Linked DNA regions of Teredinibacter turnerae T7901. The protein of the gene in region 3 binds, or shares a complex with, the protein of the main gene of each other region. Links are inferred from orthologs where the notes say so. Each region holds a gene or a part of one and is shown on either strand. Other genes may lie near its edges.

Region 1 (7,090 bases), 430 kb from region 3 along the record:
TACACTGGGTTAGCTCGATTGTGGCTGGGATTGCCGTGGATCGATTTTCGGCCAGTCGCTTATTGCCGCTGTACAACTTGCCAATGTTTCTGGCGTTAGCTGCGGTTGCTTTTTTAACCGGCGACTATTTAGTTTTCGTCTTGCTGGGGCTTCTCGGTGTGTCTATCGGTAGTAGTGGCCCTGTCGGTGGCGCCCTCTGGGCGGAGACCTACGGAACCGCTCGCTTGGGAACCATACGCTCAATGGTCGCGTCATTTGGGGTCTGGTCCACATCGCTCTCGCCGTTTCTGTTTGGCCTATTGATCGACGCAGGGGTAACACTGACCGAGTTATCTGCAGCTCTGGCGGTGTATGTGCTGCTAGCTTGTATTCTGGCTTCGCGCTCCTATCGCGTATCTGCGACGGTGTTAACACGTTAATTGTTTGCTTCATCTGGTAAACTTGCCGCCCGTCGGCGGGTGAAGTTTGTCCAGTATCAAATTCTCCCTCCGCAGCACGACTAACATAGCGCATCTGGCCGGCACATTTTCGCACGCGAAGTCGCGTGCGCCTCTCCACCTGACCCTCTCGATGTCCGCCAGGATAATAAAGCTCGCGCAAGTCGTGCAGCTCCAACAATAAAAATAAATTTACTCTATCAATCAGTCTTACTACATGAGGACTTCTTATGCCTAAGACGTATATAAAACCTTTGATGTCTGCCGGGCGAAATCTGGCGATTGCCGCTCTGTGCATTGCCCCATTTGCTCAAGCAGACTGTGAATATCGTGTCGACAGTGCCTGGAACAGTGGCTTCACCGCCACAATAACGGTAACTAACGACACCGGAAGCAGTGTGAACAACTGGCTGGTGAGCTGGGAATACAGCGGCAATAATCGCGTGACCAACGGTTGGAACGCTAACTTCTCTGGCACCAATCCATACAGCGCCAGTAGCCTGAACTGGAATGGGAATCTCAGCCCTGGCGGCAGTGCCTCATTCGGCTTTCAAGGTCAGGGTAATCCCGCTGAGATAGTCACTGTGATGGGGGATCTTTGCGGTGGTGGATCGACCAGTTCCTCGTCCAGTAGCAGTTCGTCCAGTAGTTCTTCCTCAAGCAGTTCTTCGAGCAGCAGCTCCTCAAGCAGTTCATCCTCGAGCAGCTCTTCATCCAGCAATAGTTCATCGTCGAACAGCTCCACGACCTCGAGTTCCAGTTCATCCAGCAGTTCCAGCTCGTCAAGCTCCTCGTCGAGTAGCAGTTCATCTTCCAGCAGTTCCTCCAGTAGTTCCTCCAGCAGTAGCTCTTCTAGCAGTAGCTCTTCTAGCAGTAGCTCGGGGCTTCCAGTTGCCGGTGACTGGTTGCACGTGGAAGGCAACACCATTGTCGATAACCGCGGCCGCGCTGTATGGCTGACTGGGGCCAACTGGTTTGGGTTTAATGCCTCTGAGCGGGTGTTCCACGGTTTGTGGAGTGCGCATCACGAAACCTTTATGCAAGCGATTGCTGATCGCGGCATTAACATCATACGGGTACCTATCTCTACCGAGTTGCTGTACGAGTGGAAAAACGGCATCTTCAAGCCGGTTAATGTCAACACCTATGCGAACCCGGAACTGGAAGGGCTTAATTCGCTGCAGATTTTTGATCGTACTTTGCAGCTGGCCGATCAAATGGGTTTGAAAATTATGCTCGATGTACACAGCGCAAAAGCTGACAACAGTGGTCACGTCGCACCTCTGTGGTACAACGGTGATATCACCGAAGAGATATTCTACGAAACCTGGGAGTGGGTGGCTGCGCGTTATAAAAATAACGATACGCTTATTGCCTACGACCTTGAAAACGAGCCCCACGGTAAAGCGCACGCAGAGACTGCAGCGGCACGGTGGGATAATTCGAATCATCCGAACAACTGGAAGCGCGTTGCAGAGGAAGCTGCGAATCGGATTTTGGCGATTAACCCGAATGTGTTGATTCTGGTTGAAGGGGTGGAAGTGTACCCGCGAGACAGTGTGAACTGGGAATCTGATGATTCACACGATTACCATTTCACCTGGTGGGGGGGTAACTTGCGTGGCGTAAAAGACTACCCATTAAACGTGACGGGTAACCAGATTGTGTTCTCTCCTCATGACTACGGCCCCTCTGTGTGGGATCAGGATTGGTTCTACGATGGGTTTGATCGCAACACATTGTTGTCGGATGTGTGGTACGACAACTGGTTCTATCTGCACGACCAAAATATTGCCCCCTTGTTGATTGGTGAGTGGGGTGGCTTTATGGACGGTGGACGCAATGAACACTGGATGACGGAGCTGCGCGACTTTATGGTTGAGCACAAGGTGCATCATACCTTCTGGTGTATCAATCCTAACTCTGGTGATACGGGCGGTTTGATCGGTTACGACTGGGCCACCTGGGATGAAGCCAAATACAACCTGTTCGAGAAGTCGCTTTGGAAATTCGGCAGTCAGTATGTGGGGCTAGATCAGGATACTCCGCTGGGTAGCAATGGCCTCTCTGTTAATCAGTATTATCAGAATGGTGGGGTGGAGCCGCGCGGTAATTAGTTGTTAGAGTAATTTTTACTGCGAATAAAAAGCTGAGCGCACAGGCAAAGTATCGCTTGTGCGCTTTATTTTGCGCCGCCGCCGGCGAGGGTTTTGCTGGCGGTGGATTGCCCAGTCAATATGTTCCTCTACTAAAGGCGAGACGCCAACTTCCTTCTTTTTTTGTAGTGCGGCTATCACTTCCACTGACGGGTTTGCATTACCCAGTCCAACCGCCAGATTTCGCAACCATCGCTCGTAACCGATTCGACGAATTGCGGAACCTTCGGTATGTTTTAAAAACGTCCTCTCGTCCCATAAAAATAAATCGATCAGGCGGCTGTTTTGCAGTCCGTGCCTGGGGTGAAAATCCTTTTCACAAGTGGGCTTGGCGAATTTATTCCACGGGCAGATCGCTTGGCAATCGTCGCAACCGAACACCCGGTTGCCTATGGGTTCACGATACTCCTCGGGAATCGGCCCTTTATTTTCAATAGTGAGATAGGAAATACAACGGCGCGCATCCAGTTCATAGGGTTTTGGAAATGCATCAGTGGGGCAGATCTGAAGGCACGCCTGGCAGGTGCCGCACTGGTCTTTGTGCCGTTGGTTGTTTACCGGCAACGGCAGATTTGTGAATATCTCCCCCAAAAAAAACCAACTGCCAGCATGGGGATTCAGTAGCAAAGTGTGTTTGCCCACCCAACCAAGACCCGCCTTCTGCGCGAGCGGGCGTTCCATCACTGGCGCGCTGTCCACAAACGGGCGCTGCTCAATGCCAACCGCGTCGCAGTGCTGGCGAATGTTGTCGGCAATTTTTGCCAGGCGTTTGCGTATGAGCTTGTGGTAATCACGGCCCAGACTGTAGCGGGATATATATGCCTGATCAGCCGATTTGAGTACCTTGATCTGATCTGTGTCTGGCGGCAGGTAATCCATGCGCGCAGATATAACCCGCCGTGCACCGGGTACCAACTGATCAGGCTTGGTGCGCATTTCGCGATGCTCTGCCAGCCACTGCATACTGCCGTGGTACCCCTTATCCAGCCAGGATTCCAGCCGGGACTGCTCTGCATCGAGGTCGGTGTCGGTGATTGCGATTTGCTGAAAGCCCTGCTCCCGCCCCCAGAGTTGGATCAGTTCAGCAAGCGCGTTTAATTGCGTCTGATCGAGTGCGGTTACAGTTTTTTGATTTTGGGGGCTGATATAAGTCACGTATACTTTGGCCAGTTTTTGGGGAATCGGCAGATGGCAAAAAATAATTTACCTACTTCATTGTACACCGCCGCACAGGTGCGGCAGCTGGATAACCTGGCAATTGAGCAGGGGGGAATTCCCGGAATACAGTTGATGAAGCGCGCAGGGCGAGCGGCATTCGACTATCTGCTTGCGCGCTGGCCAGAATGCTCAAGTCTGATTGTGTTCTGTGGTGGCGGCAATAATGGTGGCGATGGTTACGTGATAGCAGCGTTGGCTGCCCAACGCCAGCTGAATGTCGTGGTGGTGGCAGTAACGGAGCCCGCATCACTGGTGGGTGACGCCATGCGTGCTTATCAGTATGCGCTACAGGAAGGTGTCGCCATAAAGCCGATTACGGAACTCGCCGCGCTCGAACCCGATGCCTCGACGGTGTTTGTGGACGCGTTGCTGGGTACTGGTATACACGGTGCTGTCCGTGAGCCTTTTAGTCAGGTGGTGGAATATATTAACCAGCAGGCGCAGCCAACTCTTGCTGTTGATGTGCCATCAGGTATCTGCAGCGATTCGGGGCGTGTATTGGGATGCGCGGTAAAAGCGGATGCAACTATCACGTTTATCGGTGTGAAACAGGGGTTGCTGACTGGCCGTGCCCCTGCATTTGTGGGCGAGCTTATTTTCGATGATTTGGCGACGGTAAATATTGAAAGCGATGATTATCAGTCGGCTCGCGCACTGCTTAAAGCGTCTGCGCTCAGGATCGACGGTGCCCAAATGCAGGGCCGTTTGAGGCAGCGCGAACAGGATGCGCACAAAGGTCTGTTCGGGCATGTGATGGTGATCGGCGGAGACAGCGGCTTTGGTGGCGCGGTTGCTATGGCGGCGGAGATGGCGGCTCGTTCCGGAGCCGGGCTCACCAGCGTCGCCACTCGGCCTGAACATGTCGGCCCTGTATTAACCCGCTTGCCGGAATTGATGGTATCGGGTGTTTCTTCCGGGCAATCGCTGGAACCGCTACTTGCGCGTCCGTCAGTCCTTGTGGTCGGGCCAGGTTTGGGGCGCAGCCCCTGGTCGGAACAGATGCTACAGCAGGCTGCAAAAAAAGATTTGCCTATGGTGGTCGATGCCGACGCACTGAATATTATTGCTGAAGGCCGGGTTCTGCCCTCGCCCTGGCGGGAAAACTGGATACTCACTCCTCACCCGGGCGAGGCCGCCCGCTTACTCGATACCGATATTGCAACGGTACAAGCCGATAGATTTAAAGCCGCGCGCAAATTACAGTTAAATTTTGGTGGTGTGGTTATTCTTAAGGGGGCGGGTACGGTGATTGCCGCAGACGATAGCGTTTATCTCGCGAATGTCGGCAATCCCGGGATGGCAACCGGAGGTATGGGCGATGTACTGGCTGGTCTGTTAGGTGGGTTGTTGGCGCAGGGCGTCGCGCCACTGGAGGCTGCAATGATTGCGGTATGCGCGCATGGAGATGCGGCAGATTTAGCGGTTGCCGACGCAGGTATGCGTGGCCTGTTAGCCACCGACCTCATTCCTTATATTCGGGAATTACTCAATTGAGTCAGTCAACTACCAGCCAGTCAACAATCAGCCTGTTAACAACGGCAGTCTATCTCGCCGATGAAGCTGCGACTGTTGCCGCGGGTCGGGCGTTGGGTGAGTGTCTAACCCCAGGAGTGGTGGTCTACCTGGATGGTGTACTGGGCGCAGGTAAAACGACTTTCTGCCGTGGTGTGTTGTCTGCGTTTGGTCATTCAGGTGCGGTTAAGAGCCCAACTTATACCCTTGTGGAACCTTATGCTTTTTCTGCGGCCAATATTTATCATTTCGATCTCTACCGGCTGGCGGATCCGGAAGAGCTGGAGTACCTCGGTATCCGGGATTATTTTTCCAGCGACGCGATCTCGCTGATAGAGTGGCCGGTGCGGGGCGAGGGTTTTTTGCCATCAGCTGACTTTATCGCTAAGGTATTACCAGAGGGTCATGGCCGCCGATTGGAACTAATTGCGCTGAGCAAAAAAGGCATGAGTGTTGTGCAGACCTTTACAGATAAAACGGGTTAACGAGGAGAGGGTAGTGGGAAATTCCCGTAAAAACAGGTTGTACGGCAGTGTTGTTGCCTTGTGCCTGCTTTTTCTGGTTGCTGCCTTTTCATCGCAACTTAGCTACGCCGCAGACGTTAATAGTGTTCGCCTGTGGCGAGCACCAGACCACACGCGCTTGGTTTTCGATCTTAGTGGGCCGGTGGAACACAAAATTTTCCCATTGAAATCACCCGCCCGCCTTGTTATCGATATAGCGGATTCTGCCATTAAGTCTGCACCGACGGATCTCGAATTTAGCGAAACGCCTATTTCCAAGCTGCGCTATGGTCGTCGCAACGATAAAGATTTACGTGTAGTGCTGGATCTCACCGACGACATCAAACCACGTAGTTTTGTGCTGGCGAAGCACGGAGATAAACACGATCGTCTGGTGATCGACCTGTACGACAAAGAAAACGAAACCGTGAAAACGGTGAATGAAGTAACCGACATTGGCCAGGGGCGTCGGGATATTATTGTCGCTATTGACGCCGGGCATGGCGGCGAAGATCCCGGTGCGCTGGGGCCGAAAAAGATTCGCGAAAAAGACATCGTCTATAAAATCAGTCAGCAACTGCAAAAGATGGTGGACGCAGAACCTGGCTACAAGGCGCATATGGTGCGCAGCGGCGATTACTATATTCCGCTGCGAAAACGCCGCAACACCGCACGTGAGGTGCGCGCAGATATTTTTATTTCCATTCATGCGGACGCGTTTAAAAATCCCCAGGCTAGCGGCGCGTCCGTGTTTGCGTTGTCCCGCCGTGGTGCTACGTCTGAAACCGCCCGCTTTCTAGCGTCAAAAGAAAATGAGGCCGACCTAATTGGTGGTGTTGGTGGTGTCAGCCTCGGCGATGTGGATGAGATGCTCGCTGGCGTGCTGGTGGACTTATCCATGACAGCGTCTTTGGCGCACAGCCTGGATGTGGGCGCAAGAGTGCTCGGCGAGATTGGCAAAATCACCAAATTGCACAAACATCAGGTGGAGCAGGCAGGGTTTGCGGTATTGAAATCCCCGGATGTGCCCTCAATTCTTGTCGAGACTGGCTTTATTTCCAACCCTGAAGAGGCGCGCAAGCTTAATACTTTTGGGCACCGGAAAAAGCTGGCGGAAGCGATTTTGAGTGGCGTTAAAGCGTATTTTCAGGATACGCCTCCGGCGGGCAGCCTTGTCGCCTGGAAAAAATACGTCTCGGGTGAGGTGAGCCACACAATCGCCAAGGGCGATACCTTAACCGGTATTGCAAACCATTATCGTGTC
Region 2 (6,893 bases), 2.3 Mb from region 3 along the record:
TCGAGAACCGCTTTGCTGCGCTGGAAGCGGATTTGGGAGCCCAGGGGTTATCGCCGGAAGAGGCCAGTGAGGCGCAGTTGGAGTCTGCCTGGGAGCGCGTCAAGCGCATCGAAAAGGGCGCGAAGTAACTGGCCAAGTTGTTTGGCTGCTGGCGGGTACTCTGGCCGTTGATCACAGATAGGTTGGCTGCGATGAAATGGCGCGAGCAATGGCAGGTTTCTTGAGCACACACGCATCAGTGACGGCCCGTCAACGCCCTGACTCAACTTTATTGGTTGGGCAGTTGCCCTGGATCTAACCCAGGGCATCTGCCCAAACTGGCCTTACCACCACCTAAGCGGTTTTTTGCAACCGCTGTTTTTGCAGGTTTTCCTTGGTTTTTTCAAGGAACTGCGGCGTTGGGCCAACATCTTCGTACACAGGTTCGCCTAATTCATCGATTGAAATAACCCTGGTGCCCTGCACATAGGGAAAGCTGATTTCCAGCTCTGCCAGCGCGGCAGACACCAATTCGCTGACGAGCTGTTCTTTGGTGCGCCGCGGATACATCTCTGCCAGCGCATCAATTTTGGCAGCGTCCTCTAAGGTGAGGTTTACCTGGTAGGTCTCCTCAGTGAGTTTGCACTGCGCTTGCTGCAACCAGTTGCTGACGAGTTCTTTGACGGTCATATGCCCCTCTTAATCCAACAATAAAATTCATTTAGAAGCTTTGCTTGCTCTGTAGCTCTCTATGAATGGCTAGCAAAAAGCACGCCCGTGTATTTTTTGGTACGGGCGTCCCCGACGAGGCAAGCAAAAAGCGTTGGGGTTTGTATTGGTTATAGCTCATGCAACCCCGCTGGTTAAGTCTTTTTTGGTGTCAGCAAAAGCTAATTCAACGCCAGTTGAAGGGGGCTTCAGGGGGGAATTGACTTGTTTCCATAACAGGCGGCGTGTATCTTAACGCCCTCTTTTGTGGGGGAGTCTCCGGCGTATAGCTAGCCGATCGTCCGAATCTGCGGTGGTGCTGTTTAATTATTCGGCGATCGCAGTTGCCAAGCTTTGGTGCACGTTCGGCAATCCAGTGTCTGGTCGTGCCACTGACCAAAAACAGACCCCGGGCAGCCCCCACTGGCTCAACGGTTTTTATCGTAACAACCGTCGAGTGCCGGCTTTGAATCATGAGGTCTCACTAATGCGAATTATTCTTTTGGGTGCACCGGGCGCAGGCAAGGGCACCCAGGCTAAATTTATTATGGAAGCTTTCGAAATTCCGCAGATTTCCACCGGCGATATGCTGCGTGCTGCGGTGAAAGCGGGGTCCCCTTTGGGGGTGAAAGTGAAGGATATAATGGCGTCTGGCCAGCTGGTGTCGGATGACATCATCATCGATCTGGTGAAAGAGCGTATTAGCAAGCCAGACTGTGCCAACGGCTTTCTCTTCGACGGTTTCCCTCGCACGATTCCTCAAGCGGAAGCACTGACCGAATCCGGCGTGGAAATTGAGCACGTAATGGAAATTCACGTTGATGACGAAGAAATCGTTGCACGTTTAAGTGGTCGCCGTGTACATGAGGCGTCCGGCCGGATCTATCATGTGACTCACAATCCGCCCAAAACCGAAGGTGTCGACGATATTACCGGTGAACCTCTGGTACAACGTGATGATGATCAGGAAGACACTGTGCGCAATCGCTTGTCTATCTACCACGATCAAACCGAACCTCTGGTTGAGTACTACCAGAAGCAGGAAGCGGAGAACCCTGGCACTGTTAAATTTACTCGCATCGCAGGCGTTGGCCCGCTCGCGGAGATCAAAGACAAGGTTCTGTCTGCGCTAGGCAAGTAAAAGGTTTAGTCTGTGCAACAAAAAAGCCCCGATCTTTTCGGGGCTTTTTTGTTGCAGTATTTGCCTGTGCGGGCTGAACACCTGACAATACTCACCAAAAATACCCTTGTCCCCAACAAGAAGTTAGCACCAAGCGGTTACTAGCAAGAAGTTATTACGAAAAGATTTTACCAGGAGAGTCTGCCTATGCCGAAAATCCTTGCACTCGATGCATCGACTGAAGTCTGCTCTGTGGCACTTACCTGTGCTGACAAAAATTGGACTGAGACCTGCGATCAGCCTCGCTCGCATGCGAAGGTACTTTTGCCGATGGTTGACCGACTGCTGAAAGCATCGGGGCTCGAACTCGCTGAACTGGACGCTGTTGCAGTTACCAACGGCCCAGGTTCATTCACCGGTATTCGAATTGGACTGGGGATTGCACAGGGCCTCGCCTATGGCGCGAAACTACCCGTAGTCAGCATAGATACGCTCAGTGTATTGGCGCAGGGCTTCAGTATGTCGCACCCGGAGCGGACGAGTCTGACTTTAGTGCCCGCGTTGGACGCGCGCATGGCAGAAGTCTATTGGGCGGCGTACGAACTGACAGAAAGTGGTTTGTCGGTAGCTTTAGCGCCAGCAGTGGCCGCACCGGAAGCCATGCTTGATCGCCTCAGCGCTATTAGCGCGGGGCGAGAGCTGGTTGGCCTGGGCCATGGCTGGCAGGTTGCCGACACCGCAGTATTGGCTGAAGTTTACACCGGCGAAACTCCGAGCGCACTGGCCCTGGCCACTGCCGCTGCGGCCCAACTACCGGCGGCAGCACCGAGTACGGAGGCCAACCTGGTCGGCCTTGTGAGTGTCGAACCACTTTACCTGCGTAATGAAATTTCCTGGAACAAGCGCGAGCGGATTCGGGGACAATAAGAATTTTTACTCATCTGGAATGCTTTGCATGGATTTAATTCACGTCGTTGTATTGGCTCTGATTCAGGGCATCACCGAATTTCTCCCGATCTCGAGCTCCGCGCACCTTATTCTGCCCAAAGAAATTCTTGGCTGGCCCGATCAGGGCCTTGCGTTTGATGTGGCTGTTCACGTAGGTACGCTCACGGCGGTGGCGGTGTACTTCCGCAACGACATCGGCAAGATAATTATAGGCTGGCTCTCTTCTGTAACTGGTCGTGGTACCGATGAGAGCGGTCGTCTTGGCTGGTACCTGATTGCCGCCACCATCCCCGCAGCTTTGTTTGGTCTCATATTTGACGATTTGATTGAGACCCATCTGCGCTCCACCGACGTGATCGCAACAACGACCCTGGTATTTGGTGTTTTATTGTGGGTGGCTGACCGCAAACCAGCGGAAACCAAGCAATTGCGGGATATCGCACTGTCGACGGCGATGATTATCGGGCTGGCCCAGGCCGTCGCTCTCATCCCCGGCACGTCGCGGTCAGGTATTACTATTACCGCAGCCCTGTTTCTAGGCTTGTGCCGCACTGACGCCGCGCGGTTTTCGTTTTTGCTCTCAATTCCGGTGATTGTGCTTAGCGGCGGATACAAGGGGTTGCAGCTCGTGCTGTCGGCCGCGGCAGTCGATTGGCTGGCGATAGGGCTGGGTATTGCACTGTCTGCTGTCAGCGCTTATATCTGTATTCACTACTTCCTGAATTTTATTAACCGAATTGGTATGCTGCCATTTGTTATCTACCGGCTGCTGCTCGGTGTTCTGTTATTTATTGCTGTTTAACGGTTGTTGCTATGTCTTTAACGCGAAAGTTCGCTGATTTTCTCGATGCGTCACCCACGCCCTATCATGCGTGTGAAAACCTCTCATTACTGTTTGCCGCAGAAGGCTTCACTCGCTTGGATGAGAATACTCGCTGGCAACTGGAGCCCGGTAAAAAATATTTTTTTACGCGGGGTGATTCCTCATTTGCAGCTTTTGTCGTTGGTGAACGGCCACTGGAAGAGACTGGCGTTCGCATTATTGGTGCGCACACCGATAGCCCTTGTCTGAAAATTAAACCGAACGCCGATAGGGTGACGAAGGGCTACCACCAGTTGGGAGTGGCCGTGTATGGCGGCGCGCTGCTGGCCCCCTGGTTTGATCGTGATTTATCGATTGCTGGACGGGTTACCTACTTGGACGGCGAGGGTGCACTTAAAGCAGCCTTAGTGAATTTTGGACGTGCCGTTGCGTTGATTCCCAGTCTGGCGATTCACCTGGATCGCAGCGCTAACGAGGGGCGAGCGATCAACCCGCAAACCCAGATGAACGCGATCCTGCAACACGCACCAGCGGACGCACGCTTTGCGGATATTTTGCTAAATGAATTGCAGCAGTCACACCCTGAAGCTGTTGAAGTTCTCGACTACAACCTGAGTTTTTACGATACACAGCCTTCGGCGACAGTGGGTTTGAAGGATGAGCTTTTTGTCGGCGCCCGCCTGGATAATCTGGCGAGTTGTTTTCTGGGTGCTGAAGCGATGCTCAATGCCAACACCGACGTTACCAGTATCCTCATTTGTAACGATCACGAGGAAATTGGCAGCAACACCGATCTCGGAGCACAAGGCCCTATGCTCGGTGAGTTGATCGATCGGCTGGTATCAGGCGATGCCCAGAGCCGTCAGCTCACCTTGCGCCGTTCGTTAATGCTCTCTGTCGACAACGCCCACGGGGTTCACCCAAATTTTGCCGACAAGCATGACGATAAACATGGCCCGCTGTTAAACGCCGGTCCGGTGGTGAAGTTTGACGCGAACCAGTCCTACGCGACGGGCGCTGATACCGCCGCGCTGGTGCGTTGGTTGGCGCGAGCGGCGGAAGGCCGTGAGGCTATACCCTTGCAGTCATTCATTATGCGCGCTGACATGCGCTGTGGTAGTACTATCGGGCCGATCACCTCCGCCGAAATTGGTGTGCGAGCGGTGGACCTGGGAATCCCTACTTTCGGTATGCACTCTATCCGCGAAACAGCCGGGGTGAGCGATCTCGAGCAAATGGCCAGCTTGCTGACCCGCTTTGTGTCTGTGACGGACATATCACTCTAATTAAATTGTGACCTGGCGCGTCAGGCTTTAGATCAAACCGTGATTTTGAGAACAGTACCATTCCTTTTGAGTGTGCAAAAATTGGCTCGCATTAAGAGGAATGGTGATGATTACTCAAGAGTTACTTAAATCGTTTGTTCCTTTCAATGGATTGGAAGATGAATACCTGCAAGAAGCCCTCGCCAATATTCATGTGGAAGAGTACACCCGTGGGCAGATGATTTTTAAGCGCGGCCGCTCGCTCGCGAAAAAGTACTTTCTGCTTGAAGGGCAGGTGGACTTGATCAATAGCGCCTTCTATGTTTCTACCGTGCTGGATGACTCCGCAACCGCACAGTCTGCACTGAATGCAGAATCCCCATCGTCGAACTCTGCTGTGGCCAAGTCGCCGTCGGTGCGCGTGTTTTCGATTGATGTCGAGGTTTTGGACCGCATCATTGCGTGGAGTCAATCGATGCTGTCTACCAGCATCGACGAAGCCATGTTCAACGGGTCACCCTTCGAAGTAGAAGAGCTGGACGGCCAACACAGCGACTGGATGGCGGCACTGCTGCAGGCGCCACTCTTTTCCAAAATTCCGCTCACCCAGGTGCAGGAACTGTTCGCTCGCTTCGAAAACGTCCGCTATAGCAAGGGCGACTTAGTGGTTAAAGAAGGTGAGACCGGTGACTACTTTTATGTGTTGGTGGCCGGCTCTGCTCGAGTCTTTAATCGCTCGGAGAGCGTTGACCTGTTGATCCAACCAGGTCACTTCTTTGGTGAAGAAGCGTTACTGGGTGATACTCCGCGCAACGCCTCGGTAGAAATGTTGACCTCCGGGCAACTGAAACGCTTGAACTCTGAAGACTTTAACGCGTTGCTCAAAGCTCCGGTGGTGCGCTATGTGGAAGACCATCTGCTGGCCAAACTGGAAAAGCCGTACAAGCTCCTCGATGTCAAAATGCCAATGGAATACCGGTTTCAGCATGTGCCGGGCGCGATCAACATTCCTCTCTCTCGGTTGCGCAACTCCATGTCTGACCTGGGCCGCACCAGCGTTTATGTGGTTTCAGGGGATGCAGGCAGTCGTGCGGACATAGCCGCACATCTGTTGTGTCAGGCGGGGTTTGACGCAATGATTCTTAAAACGGCCTAGAGTCTGTTGCCACTAATAACTCGGCAACGAAAATTGCGAAGTTAACAGGCGGTGCATGGATGCAGCCCCATTGCCCGAAGGGCGCCGGGTTAATAGCAATCCGACTTTGCGGATGCGTGCGAGCTGCAATCTCGATGTCTGAGGCTTCAGTCTGAAGCCTTCTCTGGCGTAAACTCGCGCCATGAAAATTCTCATTCTCTCTGCGTACGATGCCGAAAGTCACAAGGCCTGGCGCCAGCACCTTGTGGATATGCTGCCATTTGCCAGTTGCACATCTCTCGCGTTACCACCACGTCATTTCAGTTGGCGTATCCGGGGTAATGCGCTTACCTGGGCGCTCGCGCAACACGCGACGCTCTGCAAGCCATGGGATCTTGTCGTTGCCACCTCGATGGTCGATCTGGCCACCCTTCGGGGTTTGGTGCCTGAACTGGCCAAAGTGCCAGCGATTGTCTACTTTCACGAAAACCAGTTCGCCTACCCCGCGAGCCGGGCGCAGCATGCGAGCGTCGAGCCGCAGATGGTAACGCTCTACGCCGCTCTCACCGCAGATCGGGTCGTGTTCAATACCCACTACAACCGCGCCAGCTTCTTGGCGGGCGTGGCTGCGCTCCTCGACAAATTGCCCGATGGGGTACCGCCTGGCGTGGTTGAGCGAATCGCGGACAAATCCGACGTAATTCCTGTGCCGGTGGCCATAGCGGGCGTTTCGGGCAAAAAGCCGGACGATGCTTTCCACCTGGTATGGAACCACCGGTGGGAGTACGACAAGGGCCCGGAAAATCTCTATTATGCGCTTGCCCGGTTACCCGTGGAGCTGCCGTTACGGGTACATGTTGTCGGGCAGCGATTTCGCCGGGAACCTGCCGTTTTTTCTGATATCCGACGCCTGCT
Region 3 (7,031 bases):
TCTAACGTTATAAAACAAAGCGCCAATGTTGGCGACTTCACTAATGTTAGAACTGGCACTAACTCTCAGGTTAGTACAGGCGCTGAAACTTGCGGTTTTCGCGCTGAACCTTTTTAGCGTGACGCTTTACAGCGGCAGCTGCTTTGCGCTTGCGTACGGAAGTGGGCTTCTCGTAGAACTCGCGACGGCGAACTTCGGCCAGAACACCGGCTTTTTCACAAGAGCGCTTGAAGCGACGCAGGGCAAAATCAAAAGGTTCGTTTTCTTTCAGTTTTACAGAAGGCATAGATTAACCTGTAATTGTTTCCATTTATATCCGACGTATAAAAACGCCGAACGCTCGTATATTCGGGGTGCCGAATTCTATACACATACATTTTTAACTGCAAGGGAAAGTTGTATAAAAATTGAGTTCCGTATATTTGGCGTCTGGATCAACAATATTGAGTATATGGAAAGTCGGCGACAACGTTCCGGCTATCGCCTTGCATTAGCGGACTTTACGCTGCTAGTTGCTCTCTGATCGAGGTTTAATTGTTCTTTGAGCTGGAGGTCTAAGCCTTCACCAGGCACATCTTATCGAGCTCGTTATTCTCGAAGCTTTCGATGTTAGAGAGAGTGACTTCAGCAATTGCCTGCAGGGCTTCATGGGTGAAAAATGCCTGATGACCTGTGATGACAACATTCTTAAAGGTGGTTAGCCGGGCGAACACATCGTCCTGTAGCACTTGGTCTGAGTAGTCTTCGAAAAACAGCTCCGCTTCTTCTTCATACACGTCCAGGCCGAGGTAACCTACTTTGCCGCTCTTCAGGGCGGTAATGATTGCCGGAGTGTCGATGAGTCCGCCGCGACTGGTATTGATGACCATCACGCCCTTTTTCATTTGTGACAGGGAGTTACTATTCACAATATGGTAGGTGGAGCGAACCAGCGGGCAGTGGAGGGAAATAATATCCGATTCCGCCCACACGGTTTCCAGGGGAACTATCTCTGCGCCGAGTTCTTTTAGGGCATCAGAAGGGTAGGGGTCGTAGCACAAAACGCGGCAACCAAAGCCCTGCATGATTCGGATCATCGTCTGGCCAATTTTTCCTCCACCGACTATCGACACCGTTTTACCGTTGAGATCGAAGCCCATTAATCCACTTAAGGAGTAATCGTTTTCGCGAATACGTGAGAAAGCGCGGTGTATGTTGCGGTTCAGGTCCAGAATCAGCGCGACAGCATGTTCTGCCACCGCGTTGGGTGAGTATTCGGGAACGCGCGCGACGAGCAAATTGTGTTTTTCGCAAGCCTCGAGGTCGACATTGTTAAAGCCTGCGCAGCGCATGGCGATAAGCTTGATATCGTAACTGGCGAGCTCTGCTGCGACCTGCTGATTGATCACGTCGTTCACGAAACAGCAAACCGCATCGTAGCCCTTAGTGAGTACAGCAGTCTGTTCCGTCAGGTGAGGCTCGAAGAAGGTAAATTCCAACCCGCGCCCTTCATTGGCTTGGTTTAAGTGTTCAATGTCGTACGATTTGGAACTGAAAACAGCAACTTTCATCCTGGAACCTCAATTAGCTTTGCGGGTTAGTATATCCGATTATTTTGCTGGGTTAACCCGTGTGTCCGCAATTTAGGTGGTGAGTTCGACGGACGTATAGTTTAGGCTATGCACGCCATAAATCAGTAAATACATCTCTGAGTTGACTTCATGCCGTTGTTTTTCTCCTATTTCCCGATTGTATTTCTCATCTATTTAATGACCCGCAGAAATAGCATGCCATCGTACAAAGCGCTGCCGCTATGCGCGTTACTGCTGTATTTCATTATGTTGGTGGTCTTTGCGCGCGATCCGGTGCTGGTGCACGCTGCGGTGTTAGATGGGTTGCTGATCGCCTGGACACCTATTGTCATCATTGCCGGTGCGATATTTTTATTCCGTACTATGGAGGTGACCGGTGCGCAAGCGACTATCCGTGCCTGGTTAAACACGGTATCCGAGAATAAAATTGCGCAACTTATGATTGTTGGCTGGGCGTTTCAGTTTCTAATTGAAGGGGCGAGCGGTTTCGGTACGCCTGCTGCGCTCGCCGCTCCCGTGTTAGTCGGCTTGGGATTCCCCGCAGTTCGGGTTGCAATTTTATGTTTAATTCTGGATACCGTTCCTGTGTCGTTCGGTGCGGTTGGTACACCCACCTGGTTTGGATTTTCCGCGATTGATTTGTCGGCGGCTGAAATAACTGAGATAGGCATTAAATCCTCAGTCATTAACGGCATAGCGGCGTTTGTTGTGGTGTTTATTGCGCTGTCGTTTCTGGTGGATCGCAAGGCGCTAGTCCAAAACGCCGTGTTTATTGTGTTAAGTATTCTCGCATGCGTGCTGCCCTACGTAGCTATCGCTTTTGTGAGCTACGAATTTCCTGCGTTACTTGGTGGTGGCATTGGCCTTGTTCTAACGATCGCTTTCGCCCGCCTGGGTTGGGGGTTGTCGCAAGCCCCCATCAATGTGCGTGACTTTCAGGAACGAGACAGCCAGGAAAGAGACGGAGAAGCAACGCGGCCCCAGGTAACGTTGGGAGCGCTGCTGAAAGCGAGTTTTCCACTATGGGGTACGGTGTTGCTGCTGATTGTTACTCGTATTCCCCAGTTGGGGATTAAAGAGTTGCTGCTGTTAAAAGAGCCCGCCTGGATCCTCGAGCTCGGGAGTTTGGGGGTGTTGTCTGTGAGTGCGTCACTCGTGGTGTCTTTGCAGTCTATCTTCAATACGCCGGAAACCTGGAGCCACAGCCTTCTTTATGTGCCCTCGTTTATACCGTTTGGAGTCATTAGCCTGATCACCCTGTACCTGTACCGCAGCGGGCAGGGCCGTCGGGTGGTGACCGAAACCCTGGTGCAAATGCAAAACCCGGTGCTGGCATTATTGGGCGCACTGGTATTTGTTAACCTGATGATGATGGGGGGCGAACAGTCTGCGGTCGCGTTGATCGGCCAAAGCCTGGCTGAGCTAACCGGCGCCTACTGGCAGTTCTTCGCCCCGTTTCTCGGTGCGCTGGGCTCGTTTTTCTCGGGCTCTAACACCATTTCCAACCTTACCTTTGGTGGCATTCAGGACTCGATCGCGCTTGGCCTTGGGTTGGACCGTACAACGATACTGGCGTTGCAGTCAGTTGGCGGTGCAATGGGCAATATGGTGTGTATTAACAACATTGTAGCGGTGGCCTCGGTGCTAGCGCTTGGTAACAAAGAAGGCTATATCATTAAAAGGGCTGTGTTAGCGATGTTGGCTTACGGGGTTGTTGCCGGAATTTTAGGAGTGCTTATTTAAGTTATGCGAGTTCTTGGTATCGAATCTTCGTGCGATGAAACGGGCGTAGCCGTGTTTGACAGCCAGTTGGGGCTGCTGGGGCACGAACTCTACAGTCAAGTGGCGGTGCACGCTGAATACGGCGGCGTAGTGCCCGAACTGGCTTCGCGAGACCATATCCGCAAGCTTATCCCTCTAGTGGACGACATTCTTTCGTCCACTCATTCAGTGGGTGCCATTGATGCAGTGGCCTATACCGCAGGCCCCGGGTTGATCGGCGCGTTGCTGGTTGGCAGTTGTGTTGGTCGAGCTATGGCCTATGCTTGGGGCGTGCCTGCCATTGGTGTTCACCATATGGAGGGACACCTGCTCGCCCCATTGCTTGAAGCTGAGCCACCAGAGTTTCCCTTCGTTGCTTTGCTGGTTAGCGGTGGTCACACACAGCTGGTCGATGTAAAGGCGATTGGCGACTACATGCTACTCGGGGAATCGCTTGACGACGCAGCCGGTGAAGCCTTCGATAAAGCCGCAAAAATGATGGACCTGGATTACCCTGGTGGGCCACAGGTCGCCAGATTTGCAGAGAAAGGGCAGCCTGGGCGATTTAAATTTCCACGCCCCATGACAGATCGACCTGGGCTCGACTTCAGTTTTAGCGGCCTCAAAACTTTTACCCTGAACACGGTGAACGAACACGCGCAGGCGAACGGTTTACCGGATGATCAAACTTGTGCAGATATCTGCCACGCTTTTCAGGAGGCTGTGGTCGATACATTAGTCATAAAATGCCGTCGAGCGCTGCAGCAAACCGGCCGTAAAACACTCATTATTGCTGGCGGCGTGTCTGCCAATAATCGCTTGCGTGAGAAGTTGGAGCAGGCGCTCGCAAAAATAGGCGCGAGGGTATATTACGCACGTCACGAGTTTTGTACCGACAATGGCGCCATGATTGCTTTTGCCGGTTGCCAACGTTTAATCGCCGGGCAAACAGCTGATTTGTCTGTCGATGTTTTTCCGCGCTGGCCATTGGAATCGCTCGATGCGATTCAAACGTCTCACGCATCAAATCCTCGCACTACTTTGGATAATCTATAGGTTCTATGGACATCGTTTTTATTAATGATTTACGCATCGAAACCATCATCGGTATCTACGACTGGGAGCGCGAAGTTCGTCAAACCGTCAGCCTCGATCTCGAAATGGCTCACGACATCAGTCAGGCCGCGGCAACAGATGATATTCAGTACGCATTAAACTATAAGGCGGTGGCCAAGCGCTTGATCAGTTTTGTTGGGGATGCGCAATTTCTGCTCGTAGAGCGGATGGCGGAAGAGGTCGCCAGAGTCGTTATGGAAGAATTCAACGTGCCCTGGTTGCGGCTGACGGTGAGTAAGCCTGGGGCGTTGCGGGGTTCTCGCGATGTCGGAATTCGAATTGAGCGTGGTGTACGTTAGTGGCTTTTGTACTTCTGAGTGTGGGTAGCAATATCGACCGTGAATCGAATATTCGCTCGGGTATTCATGCGTTACGGATGGCTTTTGGGGAATTAAAGTGCTCCCCTGTGTACGAAAGTGAAGCGGTGGGATTTGATGGCGCTAATTTTTTAAATCTTGTTGTTGCTCTAAATACAGCACAGTCGGTCGCTGAATTATCGGCTGGCTTGCGCGAAATTGAAAATACACACGGGCGAAATCGCGGCGAACCCAAGTTTAGTTCCAGAACCCTAGATATCGATATTCTTACCTATGACAACAGCGTTGGTGTTGTCGATGGTGTGGAATTGCCGCGCAGGGAAATTTTAAAAAATGCCTTTGTACTCCTTCCCATGGCAGACCTTGTTCCCGAGGAGCGACATCCGCAGGTCAATAAAACCTATGCGCAGCTGTGGCGCGAGTTTGGTGATGAAAGCCAAAAACTCTGGGAAATTCCGCTCTCTGTTTAATATTTTTACCAGTGTGGATATAGGTACCTTTGAATAGTCTAGCAATTTTTCTGCGCTCTCTATTGCAATGCTTTCTATTGCAATAGAGAGCGGCCACCATCAACTGCAATGATTTCTCCTGTCACGTATTCTGCGTGCACAAGGTATCTAACCGTTTCCACTATCGCATTTTCGCCACCCATTTTTCGCAATGGAACGCGTTCCTCGAATTTTTTGGTGCCTCCGGCTTCGCCTCCTGTGGAGGGCGGTAAGATTGCCCCGGGCGCAATGCCATTTACGCGAACGTCCGGTGCCAGCTCCAGAGCTAATGACTTGGTCAGCATGACATTCGCGGCTTTTGCCATGCAGTAGATTGTATGGTTTTTAAGTGGCCTTTCCGCGTGAATATCGGCAAGGTTCACAATACTGCTGCTTTGTTGAAATAGCGGGCGCAGCTGCTGGATGAGAAATAAAGGCGCTTTGGCGTTGCTGCTGAACAACGTATCCCAGTCGCTCTCTGTACATTCACCTAAAGGTGTTGGAAAAAAACTGGATGCGTTGTTGATTAACAAATCACATCGGTTGAATCGCTGCTGGATAAAACCGGACAGCCTGCTGAGTGAGTTGTTGTCCGTTAAATCGGCTTGAAAGGTCCACGCGGAGTTGGGGCGAAGTGCGTTGAGATCTGCAGCAATCTGATTCGATTCGTGCTGCGAGCTGCCAAAATGAATAACAACGTCATAGCCATCCTGGTGCAGCGCACGTGAAATGGCGGCTCCGATACGGCGGGCTCCGCCTGTTACAATCGCGATAGGGCGGGGATGTCTATTCATGGGGCGTCTGTGCCGTTTTTAGGAGTTTTATTTTCTGTAGCCTGGCGCTGTACATGGCTTCTCCAATTTCTGCGCCCTTTTTGCCCTGTGCGACAAACATTTTTGCATCCACTTTTTGAATTTCTTCTAACGCCTGCAGGAAGTAGGCAGCTTGTGGGTAGGGTCGGTTCTCGAGACCGGTACGGCCCTGCGCATCAGCCTGACAGCACAGGCAAAATTGTTGAAAGCGCTCGGGGCGGCGTAAACCATCTAACGCCAGCAGGGTTTTGAGAAGCGTCTTTGCATTGAGTTCGAAAGCGCGATGACAGTGGGTGTGGTACGCGCATACCGCGACCGCCAGTTCCCTGAACTGGTTGGGTGTGCTCAAGCGGTTGCAGAGTTGTTCGACCAATGCGACGCCGTCCTGTTCGTGCCCGTGGTGGCTGGGCCACAGATGTTTCGGTGTTACACCTTTGCCGAGATCGTGAATTAAAGCGGCAAACCGGACCTCCGGTGTGGAGCTGAGCTCGCAGGCGCGCTCAAGTGCGAGCAGTGCATGTACGCCCGTGTCGACCTCGGGGTGATGAGCCTCGGGCTGGGGGATGCCGAAGAGCGCGTTAAGCTCAGGCATTAAGCGGTGTAGAGCGCCGCATTCGCGCAATGTCTGGATGAAAATGGCTGGATGCTGTTCCTCGAGTGCGCGTGATAGTTCCTTCCATACCCGCTCTGCTACCAAGTGATCGACCTCACCGGCTTGTACCATGTCGCGCATAAGTGCGAGGGTTTCCGGTGCAATACGAAAGCCCAGGTGATGGTAGCGTGCAGCAAATCGCGCGATGCGAAGGATGCGCACAGGGTCTTCACAGAAGGCTTGTGAAACATGCCGCAAAGTGCGGGTTTCTATGTCGCGCTTGCCATTGTAGGGGTCGATAATTGTACCTTCTTCATCCATCGCAATAGCATTGATGGTCAGATCGCGCCGCAGCAAGTCTTGTTCGAGCGTTA

The links.
Region 1: the proteins of tsaD (region 3) and tsaE are in contact, whole or in part, in a crystal structure (PDB 6N9A), measured with the Thermotoga maritima proteins. The link is inferred for Teredinibacter turnerae T7901 from one-to-one orthologs. Residues at the interface, in WP_004082750.1 of Thermotoga maritima: Cys10, Asp11, Arg49, His50, Leu82, Gly84, Gly135, Gly136, Glu154, Thr155, Leu156, Asp157, Asp158, Ser159, Glu162, Asp165, Lys166, Arg169, Leu170, Tyr175, Lys213, Thr214, Leu217, Tyr218, Gln221, Arg222, Asn324; in WP_004082108.1 of Thermotoga maritima: Leu37, Gly38, Lys46, Lys57, Val59, Lys60, Ser61, Thr63, Phe64, Thr65, Leu66, Met67, Val69, Pro71, Tyr82, Arg83, Leu84, Asp86, Asp88, Phe89, Asp93, Ile128, Asp130, Glu131, Arg134.
Region 2: the proteins of tsaD (region 3) and tsaB are in contact, whole or in part, in a solved structure (PDB 4WQ4), measured with the Escherichia coli proteins. The link is inferred for Teredinibacter turnerae T7901 from one-to-one orthologs.

Annotation. Positions count from the first base shown.
Region 1 is NC_012997.1:3,943,492-3,950,581, reverse strand. Bases 4,056-7,054 are described here. They hold tsaE (tRNA (adenosine(37)-N6)-threonylcarbamoyltransferase complex ATPase subunit type 1 TsaE), read left to right. Parts: upstream 4,056-5,301; coding sequence 5,302-5,808; downstream 5,809-7,054. Other genes in these bases: TERTU_RS15775 (N-acetylmuramoyl-L-alanine amidase), read left to right, coding at 5,822-7,054; TERTU_RS15785 (NAD(P)H-hydrate dehydratase), read left to right, coding at 4,056-5,305. Outside these bases: TERTU_RS15805 (MFS transporter), read left to right, coding at 1-419; TERTU_RS22050 (cellulase family glycosylhydrolase), read left to right, coding at 668-2,554; tRNA epoxyqueuosine(34) reductase QueG, read right to left, coding at 2,570-3,748; more of TERTU_RS15785, read left to right, coding at 3,782-4,055; more of TERTU_RS15775, read left to right, coding at 7,055-7,090. UniProt on the Escherichia coli protein: Required for the formation of a threonylcarbamoyl group on adenosine at position 37 (t(6)A37) in tRNAs that read codons beginning with adenine.
Region 2 is NC_012997.1:1,253,656-1,260,548, forward strand. What follows is about bases 1,073-3,874. They hold tsaB (tRNA (adenosine(37)-N6)-threonylcarbamoyltransferase complex dimerization subunit type 1 TsaB), read left to right. Parts: upstream 1,073-2,014; coding sequence 2,015-2,734; downstream 2,735-3,874. Other genes in these bases: adk (adenylate kinase), read left to right, coding at 1,175-1,828; TERTU_RS05340 (undecaprenyl-diphosphate phosphatase), read left to right, coding at 2,763-3,557; TERTU_RS05345 (M18 family aminopeptidase), read left to right, coding at 3,569-3,874. Also shown: mazG (nucleoside triphosphate pyrophosphohydrolase), read left to right, coding at 1-128; TERTU_RS05325 (hypothetical protein), read right to left, coding at 334-669; more of TERTU_RS05345, read left to right, coding at 3,875-4,864; TERTU_RS05350 (cyclic nucleotide-binding domain-containing protein), read left to right, coding at 4,971-5,999; TERTU_RS05355 (tRNA-queuosine alpha-mannosyltransferase domain-containing protein), read left to right, coding at 6,181-6,893. UniProt on the Escherichia coli protein: Required for the formation of a threonylcarbamoyl group on adenosine at position 37 (t(6)A37) in tRNAs that read codons beginning with adenine.
Region 3 is NC_012997.1:3,510,988-3,518,018, reverse strand. Bases 2,413-5,352 are described here. They hold tsaD (tRNA (adenosine(37)-N6)-threonylcarbamoyltransferase complex transferase subunit TsaD), read left to right. Parts: upstream 2,413-3,317; coding sequence 3,318-4,388; downstream 4,389-5,352. Other genes in these bases: TERTU_RS13950 (pteridine reductase), read right to left, coding at 5,310-5,352; folK (2-amino-4-hydroxy-6-hydroxymethyldihydropteridine diphosphokinase), read left to right, coding at 4,747-5,235; folB (dihydroneopterin aldolase), read left to right, coding at 4,394-4,747; TERTU_RS13970 (L-lactate permease), read left to right, coding at 2,413-3,314. In the rest of the region: rpsU (30S ribosomal protein S21), read right to left, coding at 71-286; TERTU_RS13975 (2-hydroxyacid dehydrogenase), read right to left, coding at 555-1,550; more of TERTU_RS13970, read left to right, coding at 1,701-2,412; more of TERTU_RS13950, read right to left, coding at 5,353-6,047; TERTU_RS13945 (multifunctional CCA addition/repair protein), read right to left, coding at 6,040-7,031.